DNA from 3 places in the Thalassotalea fusca genome. Region 2 is predicted to be linked to each of the others. Evidence: riboswitches for the same ligand, from Rfam matches in the RefSeq annotation. Region 2 holds a riboswitch; each other region holds the start of a gene.
What was found. A riboswitch is a leader RNA that binds a small molecule or an ion and turns the genes downstream of it on or off. The one in region 2 is predicted to bind cyclic di-GMP.
Positions count from the first base shown of each region.

Region 1 (4,418 bases), on a different contig from region 2:
CTGAATTTGAGCGTCAAATGATGAGCGGTGAATTGGAAGTTGAATTAACACCTCAAGGCACACTGGCCGAAAAAATGCGCGCTGGTGGTGCAGGTATTCCAGCATTCTTTACAGCAACGGGATACGGAACTTTAGTTGCCGAAGGCAAAGAAGAACGTGAGTTTGACGGTCGTAAATATATTCTAGAACCATCAATTACTGGCGATTTTGCTATTGTAAAAGCGTGGAAAGCCGACCGTTTTGGTAACCTCGTTTATCGTAAAACCGCACGTAACTTCAATCCGATGGCTGCCACTGCTGGTAAAATTACGGTAGTTGAAGTAGAAGAAATCGTTGAACCAGGAGAACTAGATCCTGATCAAATTCATACGCCAGGTATTTACGTTGATCGTCTTATCCAAGGCACTTTCGAAAAACGCATAGAACAAAGAACAATTCGTTCGTAAGGAGGTTACCAATGGCTTTATCAAGAGAACAACTTGCGCAGCGTGTAGCACAAGAGCTACAAGACGGATATTACGTCAACTTAGGCATTGGCATTCCGACGTTAGTAGCTAACTATGTGCCACAAGGTATGGAAGTTATGCTGCAGTCTGAAAATGGCCTATTAGGTATGGGAGAATTCCCAACAGAAGAGACCATAGACGCAGATCTTATTAACGCTGGTAAACAAACAGTTACTATGGCCACAGGCGCTTCTATTTTTGATTCCGCGGAATCATTTGCCATGATCAGAGGCGGACACGTCGACTTAACAGTACTTGGTGCTTTTGAAGTAGACGTTCATGGTAATATCGCTTCCTATATGATTCCGGGAAAGCTTATCAAAGGTATGGGCGGCGCCATGGACCTAGTTGCTGGTGCAGACAATATTATTGTGACAATGACGCATGCGTCTAAACATGGCGAATCAAAGTTGCTCAGCAATTGTACTTTACCACTTACAGGAAAAGGTTGTATTAAGAAAGTACTGACTGACCTAGCCTTTATCGAAATTAAAGACGGTAAATTCCATTTACTAGAGCGTGCTCCTGGCGTTTCAGTGGAAGAAATAGTTAAGCTTACTGAAGGTGAGCTTGTTGTGCCTGATGTTGTACCAGAAATGCAATTTTAGTGAATAATCTTCTGTCATTAGCAAAAATGCTAATGACAGAAATCAGTTAAAATTACAAAGTATTGACAAATCAGTTAGTTAATATTGATAAGTTAACAACAATTCCTCGCTAATTTCTGCAATTTAATATTTTACCCACCTACCATACTCTGTTGATATTTAAGTAAAATAAAATAACCTGCCTTCATAGAAAATAGATAAAATGTCCATACCCTTGCATTTAACATGGTAATTTCGCATACTAGAGTTCGACAAAGAAAAGGCAAAGTACGCGAAAACGTACGACGCAAAACCACCGGTCTAAGGTTTAAACATATTATGTTGGACTATGACAGCGGAGTTACCGAGTTAATAGGTACGTCCTGTGGTTTTTTCTTTTTTTAACTAATTTAAGATTTAAGGTTATTAAAATGAAAAAATTATTATTAGCATCTACCCTTACAGTTTTGACATTGACGTCATCCGTTTATACACCGAAAGCAGAAGCAAGTAACATTGCGCAAAGCGTATGTGAATATGTAGCTGCCGACGATAAAAAACGTATGCGTACATTTTTGAAAACGAATAAACTGAAAATTCGTAAGATTTTTAAGAGTATTCAATGTAATGGGCAGAACTTACTGGAGTTTGCATCAGCAAGAGGTTCAAACGAAACGGGTACTTTAATCATAGGTAAATTACCTAAGAAAGTAGTTTCAGAAAATCTTGCGCTAATCCAGTCTGGATCGCAACCTTTGATAGAAGCTGCCAACGCACGCGTGAGTAGCTAAACATTATTAACAGGTAGACGTTAATATTAATGTTTTACAAGTTAATAATTCTTCTGTCTTTAAAAAACCAGCATTTATGCTGGTTTTTTTTTGCCACAAAATCACAAGTAGTGAAACTTACATTTTTTGATTACAATGTAACTAAGTATAAAATCTAATAAAAACCCACCAGTGAATGACAAGAAAACGTAATAACACTCATGCAAGCAATGCACTAGTACTTACTGGAGGGGGCGCACGTGCCGCTTATCAAGTTGGGGTATTATCGGCGATAGCTAAATTTATGCCTCGCCATCATGCTACACCGTTTCCTATCATCTGCGGTACATCGGCTGGTGCCATCAATAGTACTGCCTTGGCATGTTATGCATCGTGTTTTCATTTAGGCGTTAAAAAGCTAGAGTGGGTGTGGAAAAACCTTAAAACCCATCATGTATATCATAGCGACACTATGCGAGTTTTCGGTCACATTGGCCGTGGTATGTTGGCAAGTTTTCAGGCAGATTACGCGAATAGAAAATCGAGAAGTCTCCTAAACAACGAGCCATTACGACGACTACTTAATGACGTCATAGATTACAATCGAATTGACAACAATATTATTAAAGGCTATTTAGACGCTGTTTCAGTTACCGCATCAAGTTATAGTAGCGGGAATTCCATTAGCTTTTATCAGTCCAAAAGCTCGATCTCTCCGTGGTTTCGCGCAAAAAGACGCGGCCAGCCTAGCCAACTGACAAATGAACACCTGTTAGCATCGGCAGCTATTCCGCTCGTGTTTCCTTCCGTAAAAATCCAACGGGAACATTTAGGTGATGGTTCTATCCACCAGCTGTCGCCATTAAGTCCGGCTATTCATCTTGGTGGTAGAAAGCTATTCATCGTGGGTGTCGAACAACCAAAAGAGCCATTACATGCGCGAGAAAACAACCCTCACCCTCCGACGGCTTCAACAGTAGCTGGTCACTTACTTGATGGTATATTTTCTGATACTTTACAAAGTGATTTAGAACGGATGCATCGCATTAACCAAACGTTAGAGCAGCTGCCTACCGATTATAAGAAAAGCCATGAAGGGCTCAAAAGGATAGATTCATTCTTGATTAACCCTAGCCATGATTTCAATGCAATGGCGGTAGAATACTTTAATGACCTTCCCATACCGATTAAAGTCTTACTTCGTACTTTCGGAATAACAAACGATTCCGAAAGTAGTATTATTAGCTACCTACTATTTGAAAAAAACTATTGTAAACAGCTCATTAAGCTCGGGTTTGAAGATGCAATGGCAAGAGAATCAGCAATTAGAAAGTTTATCGAGCTTTAAGAAGAGTTATTACCAAACTTACCTCAATTACACTCGTTTTGGTTTTGGGCTATGATTAAATGAACTTAAACACAAGGGGAAATATATGGAATTTATAGAAGGATTTGTACTTGCAGTGCCAACAGCCAATAAATCTGAATACATTCAACATGCAAAAGATTCAGCGCAAGTGTTTAAGGATCATGGCGCATTAAGATTAATAGAATGCTGGGGCGAAGATGTCCCCGAAGGTAAAGTCACTTCGTTTCCTATGGCCGTAAAATGCAAAGATGATGAGACTGTTGTGTTTTCTTGGATAGTCTGGCCTAGTCGTGACATTCGTGATGCTGGTATGCAGAAAGTGATGGAGGATCCTAGACTCACTGATGTTCCTATGCCGTTTGATGGTAGTCGTATGATTTTCGGCGGCTTTCAGATGGTCGTTGATGAATAGACGGCAATTAATCATTTATTGAGCTTCTTGAAATTAAAATACTGCGTTTAATTTTAGTAAAGTTCAACTGGGCGAGTTCGATTACGCCGAACTCGCAATACACTCCACTTCAACTTTAGCACCTAGCGCTAACCCATTCGCACCAAACGCACTTCTCGCGGGGTAAGGTTGTTCAAAATAACTAATATAAACTTCATTAAACGCCTGCCACTCGCTAATATCTGCAAGCATAACGGTGCACTTTACCAGATATCCCATTGACATACCGTGCGCGGCGAGTGTTGATTTAATGTTATTCATCGTTTGCTTTGCTTCCGCTCGAATACCACCCGTGACCAATTTCCCTGTAGTCTTATCCACACCAATTTCTCCAGACAAGAAAACAAGTTCCCCTACTCTCACAGCTTGAGAAAATGGCAGATTACTACTTTTGTGGTGATTATCATTCAAGAATTCAACGTGTTTATCTTGGTAAGCACTGCAAGGCCAAGATGACATGTTAAACGCTATGATGAAGTAAACGAACTGAACAAACCTCATAATGTACTCCCTGTTTTGTTAATTTTATTGCTTTAGTTAATTAATAACACAAAGTGTGCTGCACTTTATATTCATGACGCCTATATGTTCATGACGTCTTTTTGTCCTTAATTGCTGTTATGGGAATTTGCACGGCCAAGTTTCATCAATATGTCATAACTATACCCGTATTTCTGATAAATTGACTCCATGGTTCCATCCAAGATCATTTGCTTTATTGTCGTATCATACTGC
Region 1 is NZ_JBQRUN010000020.1:40,078-44,495, reverse strand. Features, by position in the region: gene ACSLUK_RS17600 (CoA transferase subunit A) at 1-446, shown strand, start outside; gene ACSLUK_RS17595 (3-oxoacid CoA-transferase subunit B) at 458-1,114, shown strand; cyclic di-GMP riboswitch class I at 1,366-1,462, shown strand; gene ACSLUK_RS17590 (DUF3718 domain-containing protein) at 1,525-1,884, shown strand; gene ACSLUK_RS17585 (patatin-like phospholipase family protein) at 2,060-3,211, shown strand; gene ACSLUK_RS17580 (DUF1428 domain-containing protein) at 3,297-3,644, shown strand; gene ACSLUK_RS17575 (RidA family protein) at 3,726-4,184, opposite strand; gene ACSLUK_RS17570 (substrate-binding periplasmic protein) at 4,292-4,418, opposite strand, start outside.
Region 1: another riboswitch for cyclic di-GMP. It lies ahead of ACSLUK_RS17590 (DUF3718 domain-containing protein); the one in region 2 lies ahead of ACSLUK_RS10300 (PEP-CTERM sorting domain-containing protein).

Region 2 (4,418 bases):
TTCATTTCGAGTTCGAACTTGGTAAAGCCGCCTTTTGGGTTTTGCATGAAAATGTGGCTTGCGTGAAAGTCTGTCAAAATGAAGTCTGTTAGCCCATCTTTATTTAAATCTTCAGCAAATGAAATGTCATCTGATGGTGAGATCACTTTCTCACCCGAATAGATTGACTGGCTGGTAAAAAGTGCTTGTTGTTTGTTCGTAGTAACGTCATAACTCAGCACTTGGCTATCGGTTAAGTAAAAAAGCACTTCAGTATCGTGACCGGCTAGCGTACCTGCGCTATAGGCAATGGCCTCATTTGGCATTTCTACGGTTGTTGATTGGATATCAGCGTTATCGATATTTTTAAATAGTATAAATTGCCTACTCGCAAAGGTTTTATCGGCAATAAGCAAGTGCTTAGCTGCATTATCGTTATGTAACCACATTGTGTGTCCACTTAATGCAACGTCGGCTTTCAACGTGGATTTGTTAAAAGTTAAGTTTTGCGTATCAGTTTTCTTCGCGATGCCAGGGCTGGCAAAAAGTAAGGCGCAAAGGCTGATCGCCAGAGACGTTTGATTGTTATTATCCATTTTGTCCTCTATCTGACATTATTCCGTTAAATCATCGGCTCTTATGCCATGCTTCACAAAGAATGGTAAGAAAGGCGAATCAGTTCAATCTGCAAAGCATAAAGCGCCAGATGAAAATATGCTACGGGGAATGTATTACATTTTGTTTCCGACTGCGCAAAAAAGGGAGGAAAACAAAACCTTTATACTTCTAAATGAAAAAAAACAGGAGTTAATAACTCCTGTTTAAAATCATCTTTCGATGGAAGTAGAGAGAAATACTAAATAGACTGTTTTTTTAATTTTTGTCGAGTAACCAGCCCCGCAAGTGCAAGAGCAAATATTGCAGAGGTAGCAGGCTCTGGGATTTCAGTTACCGTTGTTTGTGCGACGATAAGTTCTGCATTCTCATTAGCCGGGGTTGGTGTTACAAACGGCGAGTTTTCACCTTCATTTTCTGAATCACCGTCGTTATTAGCGGTGAACTCTTCGTTATCATCACCTGTAGGAGAGTTTGGCTCAGTACCTTCTGGGTCACCTGCATTATGGGTGTTTGGCGAAGTATTTTCTTGCTGTGCTACTTGTTCATTGTTTTGTTCATCCGAACCATTCGTATTGTCATTGCCTTCTTCTGCACCCTGTGGAGGTGGGCTTCCAGCAACAGTAATAGTTGGCGCGTTGTTTCTTTGGTGTTGTGCAGCTACTTTTTTGAATGCCGCAATGATCGCTTCTTTTGGATCGTTGAGTTGATTATTACTCATATCACCATTGGATGATGGTAAGTACATTTCAATGCTAAACATATCTGGTGTTAAAGCGGGCATCTTTGAACCGGCATAAGCAATGTAACCACTGGCATTATCCTTTCCATTTGATCTACTTGCCGTTGCATATGAACTCGAAGATTTTTGCGAAAACGGCGAAAATTCATCGATACTGCCGTTGGAGTAAATACCGCCGTTGTCGATATTTAATATAGACGCGCCCGATAAAGCAGAAGAAAGTTCAGCATCTTCGTTAAGCGCAATTGCATAGTTAGGCATTGCAAAGGTCGGTTGGTCCAAAACATTGACAACAAGACTAAACGCAGTTTTACGCGACTCATCGTCACTAACGAGTGAAACACTTACTGTCGTATCTTTCGACACTTCTTCAATGTTTAGCGTAAGGACATTGTTTTTTACTTGTCCTGAAATCGTGTCATTGTCGCTGTAGACAACGTAATTACTGTTAAATTGGTGGTTTAGATCGATAGGGATATTTAGCACTGAATTTTCAGCGGCTAAAATATTGTTGTTTTCCATACCCGAAAGGTAATAGCTCAAACGTTCGTCGGAGTTTTGCTCGTGTTTTGAAGAGGTTACTAAGCTGGCATTTGCTTGTGTCGCGAACAGAGTGCTTAATACTATCGCGCTAGTAACTAATCGAAATGAACCCGTTTTCATGTGCAATTTCCTTGTCTCAATTCAAACATCCAATAGCTATATTCAGCAGTAGTAACTAATGTGATGTAGTTGATTAATAAGGCAAGAAAACTTGGTGAGTTCAATTTTTCAGCAACCCCGCTACCATAGTTTTCACCTTAGGTCGGAAGCTTTGCGTATATGGATTTCGCCATACTTGCCTTTTACAAATTTTTGTCAGCGTAACGTAAAGTACAAAACTTGTAAACTAAAAACTGTTTTTGTGTTTGTAATTACTGAAAATTTTGAGAAGTTTTTGGCAAGTCGATAGATATATGTATATGCATTAGAGCCAGCTTGCTACGTCAACTGAGAAATTGACTCCTCCAATTTCACTCTATCCCATTTCATAGTCAACTGTGTGCGGCTACATACGTATTCACACTATTCAGTGCTGGAATTGTTGTTTTTTTGTTCGATGATATGAGGGGTAACAATAATTTAACAACAATAACTAAGCGGGAATTATATGAAAAAAACAACAATACTGAGCCCTCTGGTAGGCGCTTTACTGGTCACGGTCGGAAGCATTCAAGTGCAGGCGGCTTCGCAACCGACTACATTTGTCCATCTGTTTGAGTGGCAATGGTCTGATGTTGCAAAAGAATGTGAAAGTAATCTTGGGCCAAATGGATTTGCAGCGGTTCAGGTATCACCACCTAATGAACATATTCAAGGTGATGCATGGTGGACAAGGTATCAGCCTGTTAGTTATCAACTAACCAGTCGAGGCGGTACGCGAGCGGAATTTGTTGACATGGTCACTCGCTGTAAAGGCGTTGGCGTAGACATATACGTAGACGCTGTTATTAATCATATGGCTGCGGGAAGTGGAACGGGGGTATCGGGAAGTTCGTATGGTCAAAAATCATTTCCAGACTACAGCCCATGGGATTTTCATGACACTTGTGCAATCAATAATTATGGCGACCGCTGGCAAGTGCAAAACTGCGAATTAGTTGGTTTGGCAGACTTAAACACTAGCTCATTTTATGTACAGGATACACTAGCAGGTTACCTGAACGATTTATTGTCCATTGGTGTCGCGGGTTTTCGTTTAGATGCCTCAAAACACATGGCAGTTGAAGATATCCAAGCTGTGCTGGCAAAAGTCAATGGAACACCTTTGGTCTTTCAGGAAGTGATCGACCAAGGAGGAGAAGCGATAAGTGCCAGTGAATACCTTAGTACGGGTTTAGTTACCGAGTTTAAGTACTCAACCAAGTTAGGGGAAACGTTCAAACAAGGGAAGCTCGCTTGGTTGAAAACATTCGGCGAAAGCTGGGGGTTTATGCCTAGCTACAATGCGGTGGTGTTTGTTGATAATCACGATAATCAGCGAGGGCATGGCGGTGCTGGTAACGTAGTGACCTTTGAAGATGGTCGTTTATACGAATTAGCGAATGTGTTCATGTTAGCTTATCCGTATGGCTATCCGAAGGTAATGTCGAGTTTTGCATTTCATAACGATACTGATGCTGGTGCGCCTGATGTACCCGTCCATAACAATGGTCAACTCATGTGTTTTGCGCAAGATTGGCAGTGTGAACATCGATGGCAGTATATCGCTGGCGCAGTTGATTTTAGAAATAATACCGCAGATAACTGGACAGTGACCAATTGGTGGGACAATGGTAATAACCAAATTGCATTTGGGCGAGGTAGTGCTGGTTTTGTCGCTATAAATAAAGAGGATAGTACTATGTCTGTTTCGCTTGTAACGGACATGGCACCGGGGATTTATTGTAATGTGCTTAACGGACAACTCAGTGAAGATGGCAATTCATGTTCAGGAGATACGGTTGAAGTGAGCGCTAACGGAACAATTGATACTAATTTAGCTGCTTGGCAGGCATTGGCGATTCATCAAGGTGCTAAAACTAGTCAAATTGTTCCACCTAGTGACGGTTGGCAACGGACAGTGGTATTTATTTCGGCCAATACCCAAAGTGGGCAAGATATGTTCGTGCGTGGTGGTATTGACCATGACTATGCTCGTCAGCATATGGGCCTAGAGTGCACTATCACTAACTTTTTGTGTGCAATCCCCATTAAGCATCGCAACCTTAAAAATGCGACAACATCACCGTGGAAAGTAGGAGACAGTTACCTTGACTGGTATGGAGCTCAAATAAACCAATCGAGTGCCGCTGAAGGAACACCGCTAGACTGGACTATCGATTTGTGGCCGATAAATTGGGGAGAGAAGAAAACGGTTGCCGTTGATGGTTATGGTGAAGAACCCCTCAATGTTTGGGGCGCACATTACTGGATGCTAGATGTGGATATGGATTGTGATAGAACGGCGAATGGCTGGTTCGAACTTAAGGCCTTTGTCAAAAACGGTCAGGGTTGGGAGTCTGACATTTCACAACAAGGGATTCCTTATGCGTCGAATAAT
Region 2 is NZ_JBQRUN010000007.1:27,883-32,300, forward strand. Features, by position in the region: gene ACSLUK_RS10295 (FG-GAP repeat domain-containing protein) at 1-575, opposite strand, end outside; gene ACSLUK_RS10300 (PEP-CTERM sorting domain-containing protein) at 836-1,999, opposite strand; cyclic di-GMP riboswitch class I at 2,107-2,189, opposite strand; gene ACSLUK_RS10305 (alpha-amylase) at 2,487-4,418, shown strand, end outside.

Region 3 (4,418 bases), on a different contig from region 2:
ATCTAATGCCAACTGACGGCTTTTGTCATTGCTTTGGTCACTATTACGCAAAGGCGACGTATAAACTATATTTGTACGCTGTTTTAGTAAAAAATCGATGTATTGCGATTGTACTAAGAATGCTTTTTGATAGTCCCCTCTGCCAGCGTATAGTGATGAAAGCATTGAAAATAATGAGATCTGCTTTGCTGTGAGTTCTGTGTTTTCAGCGATCGCCATGGCTCTAAGTAAATAAGTTTGATATTCGTCTTCTAACGACAACGCGAGACTATTCTTAGCCAGTGTAATCAGAGTATCTAAATACGGCTTTGATAAGTTTTCAACCGAGAACAAAGCTTCCGCCTGCACAAGTTCCTGTTGTGCTTCTTGATAATTGTTCATGCGGTGCAGCACCTGTCCTAGTCCTAAGTGTGCGTAGGCAAGCCGAATGGGTGCATCAGCAAGTTCTGCGTATTTTTTTGCTTCCCAATAGCCGTTATATGCATCCTCAAGTCGGTCCGACATAAGGTACGTAGTTGCCAGACTATAATAAGTTTTTTCGACGTTTTGCTTCATATTGAGGTCATAGCGCAACTTGAGCACGCGATTGTACAAAGTGATCGCTGAGTCGAAGTCCTCTAAATAAAATCGAGACAATGCTAAAATTTCGATAACTTCAATGTGTTCCGAAAATTCTTGATGTGCCTTTAATAAGTCGTCCACTTCTTGCAAGTCGGCAAAAGCTAACGCATGCTCGCCAACCAATGCGTTAGTCATAGCTCGATAACTAAGGGCAAGTAGACGATAAAGTGCACTATCTAGCTCTCTGGAAAGCGCCACCGCTTCTATCGATAGTTGCTTTGCTTGATGAAATTTACCTTGAGCGTAATGCCCTTGAACTATTTTTAACTTTAGATTTAGTACAAGTTCAGGCGAAATATCTTCAATCGTTAAGCCGTCTTGCGCAAATTGCATGGCTTTGGCTAACGCACCTTTGTTGATAGCGGTATCGGCCAACAAGATAAACATTTTGGCGATCGTGTTCTTGTCATAATACTGTCGGTTAGCAATTACAGCAGTCGCTAGTTCAACTACACCATCGTAGGGCAGCATTTCTTTGTTCATCGTGTAATATTTATCAACATGCGCAGTATTATGGCTAATGTCTTCGACAATATTAGCTTGTGACGCTGCTGCATAGACTAAATGAGCAATCAAAACACACTGGATTAGTTTGCGGCTAATCATCCGATTAAATGAATCGTGATTTTCAGACAGCACGGCCACTCCATAACGATGAACGACAAATAAATTCGACCACTAGGCTATGCATAATACTGAAATTAATCAAGCAAATACAAAAAAGGTTTACATTAAGATATTTATACCTATAATGATTATCAGAGCCGCTAAAGCTCGAAAAGGGCAAAACTAGTGAAAACTAGTGACGCAAAGTTACCGGTCTAAGGGGAAACCTACGACAGCGGAACTACCGAATTTAGATATAGTGGGGGCTTATCTATACTTGGTCATACTGCTGACTAATTTCCCACGGTAATCTTTGCGTGCCTTCTCTTTTTTTCATAGATCCTATCTATTAATTCTTTTTGTCTACCAATAGTCAATTAGCTATGCAATAGTACTTTTCTATTGCCGTTACACTAATCATGCAACAGCTGTTTCAATCTTGAGCGTTGCGCCTGCTTATTTATCCACTCATACTGTTTCCACATTACATGACGGCTGTTGTTGCCACAGTTCAATTAGGATTTATTATGAAATACAGGAAGTTTGGTCATTCAGGTCTATACACGAGTATCTTATCAGTTGGAGGGTGGAAAAACTTTGGCATTCGATTGAATGAAAAAGAAACCGATAGCATTATTCGATACGCTGTCGACAATGGTGTCACCACATTCGATACTGCCGATGTCTATGGTCCGGCCGAAGCCGCTATGGGTAAAGTGTTTAGCCAGCTAAACCGCGACAATCTGGTTATCTGTACCAAGTGCTACTGGCCTATGAGCGACAACGTAAATGATCGTGGACTATCGCGGAAACACATACGAGCGTCAGTCACAAATAGCTTGAAACAATTACAAACTAACTACATCGATATTTTTCTTTGTCACCGCTATGACAACAATACACCTCTGCAAGAAACGATTAGAACATTCAATGACTTGATTCGAGAAGGCAAGATTCTTTATTGGGGTACAAGTGCATGGACGGCTGAGCAACTCATAGCAGCCTACGATATTTGTGAGCGCATGGGCTACGAACCGCCAATTTTGGAGCAGGCAGAATATTCACTTTTAGAGCGTGCCTACGTCGAAAAACACCTGTCACCGCTTGTTGAATCCAAGGGGTTAGGGTTAATGTGTTGGAGCCCATTGGCGTCGGGCATTCTCGCAGGAAAAAACTTAACAAACCAGATTCCCTCCTCTTCACTCATAGGCAATTACAGTCAACAAATGCGAGATAAATATCATAATACGGCCAACCTCGAAAAGGCCAAGCAGTTACAAGTGTTGAGTATGGAAGCAGACGTACCAATGGCCACTTTGGCGTTGTCGTGGCTGATATCGCGAAATATTGTAAGCAACATTGCGATTGGCGTCTCATCATTGGAGCAAATACAAAGCAACATCGTTGCCTGTCAATATGAGCTGCCAGCAGATCTTACGTACGCCGTTGAAGAAATTTTCATCGCTTAAAATGGGAAAGTTGCGCGATTACCAATCGCGCTATTTAACCAACACAACTCATGTTCGCGTGGTTAGTTCAAATTCAACCCATTGTGTTGATGCAATATATCGTCGATAAATTGCATAAACTTCCTAACGTGAGGCTGACGTGAAGAAGCCTCACGTACAACCAGCCAGATATTGACTAGCTGATTAGTATTGGGTAACGCTACAGGAACATACTCATTGAGTTGACGTGCGACATAATCCGGCATAAACCCAGTGCCAATTCCTGCCTGCATTGCTGCTAAGGCTTCAGAAAAATCTGAAACCCTTAGAGCTTCGTGCCAATTACCTACATTTTGAATCAATTTGTTGGGGAGAAAGTCGGCATCTCTTATGTGCCAGCCAATGAAAGGGATGGGCACCTGTAAATCAATTTCCATATCTTTGTGCCGGTAAAGACTAATTCTTGTCGACGCTAGTCGTTTGACTACCAAGGCGCCTTTTTCAGGGCGGGAAAAACGAATCGCCAAATCCCAATCTTCACTGACCAAATCCACGAGTTGCATCGCAGTATCAATTTCGATCATCACATTAGCGTTGTCTCGATAAAATTCTTGTAAATGAGGCAGCACAATAAACCTTGCGATATCAGCAACAATAGAGCAACGAATAATCTTGGGTGAACTTGAATTGTAATGTCGAATTGATTGGATAATATCCGTTAGATTACTATCTAACGTTTTACAATGCTCAGCGAGTTGTCGACCTTCCTCTGTCAGAACAATACCATCGGGGTGTCTTCTAAAAAGTGAAATGTTCAATACTAGTTCAAGCTTCTCCATACGCCTGCTTAACGTTGACGTACTGACACTCAAGGCGCCAGCCGCCTTACGCATCTTACCATGTTCAGCTAATACCATATAACTATACAGCAAATCCCAATACTGACCTTGTTGGTTGTATCCATGCATATAAATCTTCCTTGAGCCATCTTCACAGCAAATTAGAAATTATTAAACTCATTTGCTACTAGAGCGTGTTGATCTTTGAGGTACAAATTTTTGTTCAACTTGAGCGTGCTTTGATCGCGGCGCTCGGTTTGTAGCATAGTTGTTCTACGTAAAAATCGAGCAACAATGAGCAAAGCGCGCTCAATTGAACCCTTCGGGCAGCGCCCGTTTGGCATTTATACTGTGTTATCGCCTTACTGGAGGAGAATAACTACACGACGAAGGCTCTGCCTAGTCTAAATGCCAAACTGTCAGCTGCAAAAATGAACAGCAAAGGTCAACACGCTCTAATAAAAATAAATAAATTATCACTCATGTGTCGCCGGAGCATAGTCTTACTGAAAACCGAGCATACATGAGAATCATTACAGGAAATATCATGAAATTATCCGTTTTTGAACGTGAATTAAATGCGTTACTTTCACCAAACAGGATCAAAGACTTTTGTCCCAATGGTCTTCAAATAGAAGGCAAAGGCACGATCAATAAAGTAGTAACAGGGGTAACGGCAACGCAATCACTTATAGAAGCCGCAATTGCGCGCGAGGCTGATGCTTTGGTCGTACATCATGGTTATTTTTGGAAAAACGAATCATATGTTATTCGTGGCATGAAGTATCAACGTATAAAAGCGTTGATTGATAACGGCATCAGCTTGTTTGCTTATCATTTGCCTTTAGATATACATGAAGAACTTGGCAACAATGTACAATTGGCAAGACGATTAAACATTGGT
Region 3 is NZ_JBQRUN010000002.1:287,258-291,675, forward strand. Features, by position in the region: gene ACSLUK_RS03580 (tetratricopeptide repeat protein) at 1-1,260, opposite strand, end outside; cyclic di-GMP riboswitch class I at 1,394-1,476, shown strand; gene ACSLUK_RS03585 (aldo/keto reductase) at 1,755-2,696, shown strand; gene ACSLUK_RS03590 (LysR family transcriptional regulator) at 2,759-3,643, opposite strand; gene ACSLUK_RS03595 (Nif3-like dinuclear metal center hexameric protein) at 4,062-4,418, shown strand, end outside.
Region 3: another riboswitch for cyclic di-GMP. It lies ahead of ACSLUK_RS03585 (aldo/keto reductase); the one in region 2 lies ahead of ACSLUK_RS10300 (PEP-CTERM sorting domain-containing protein).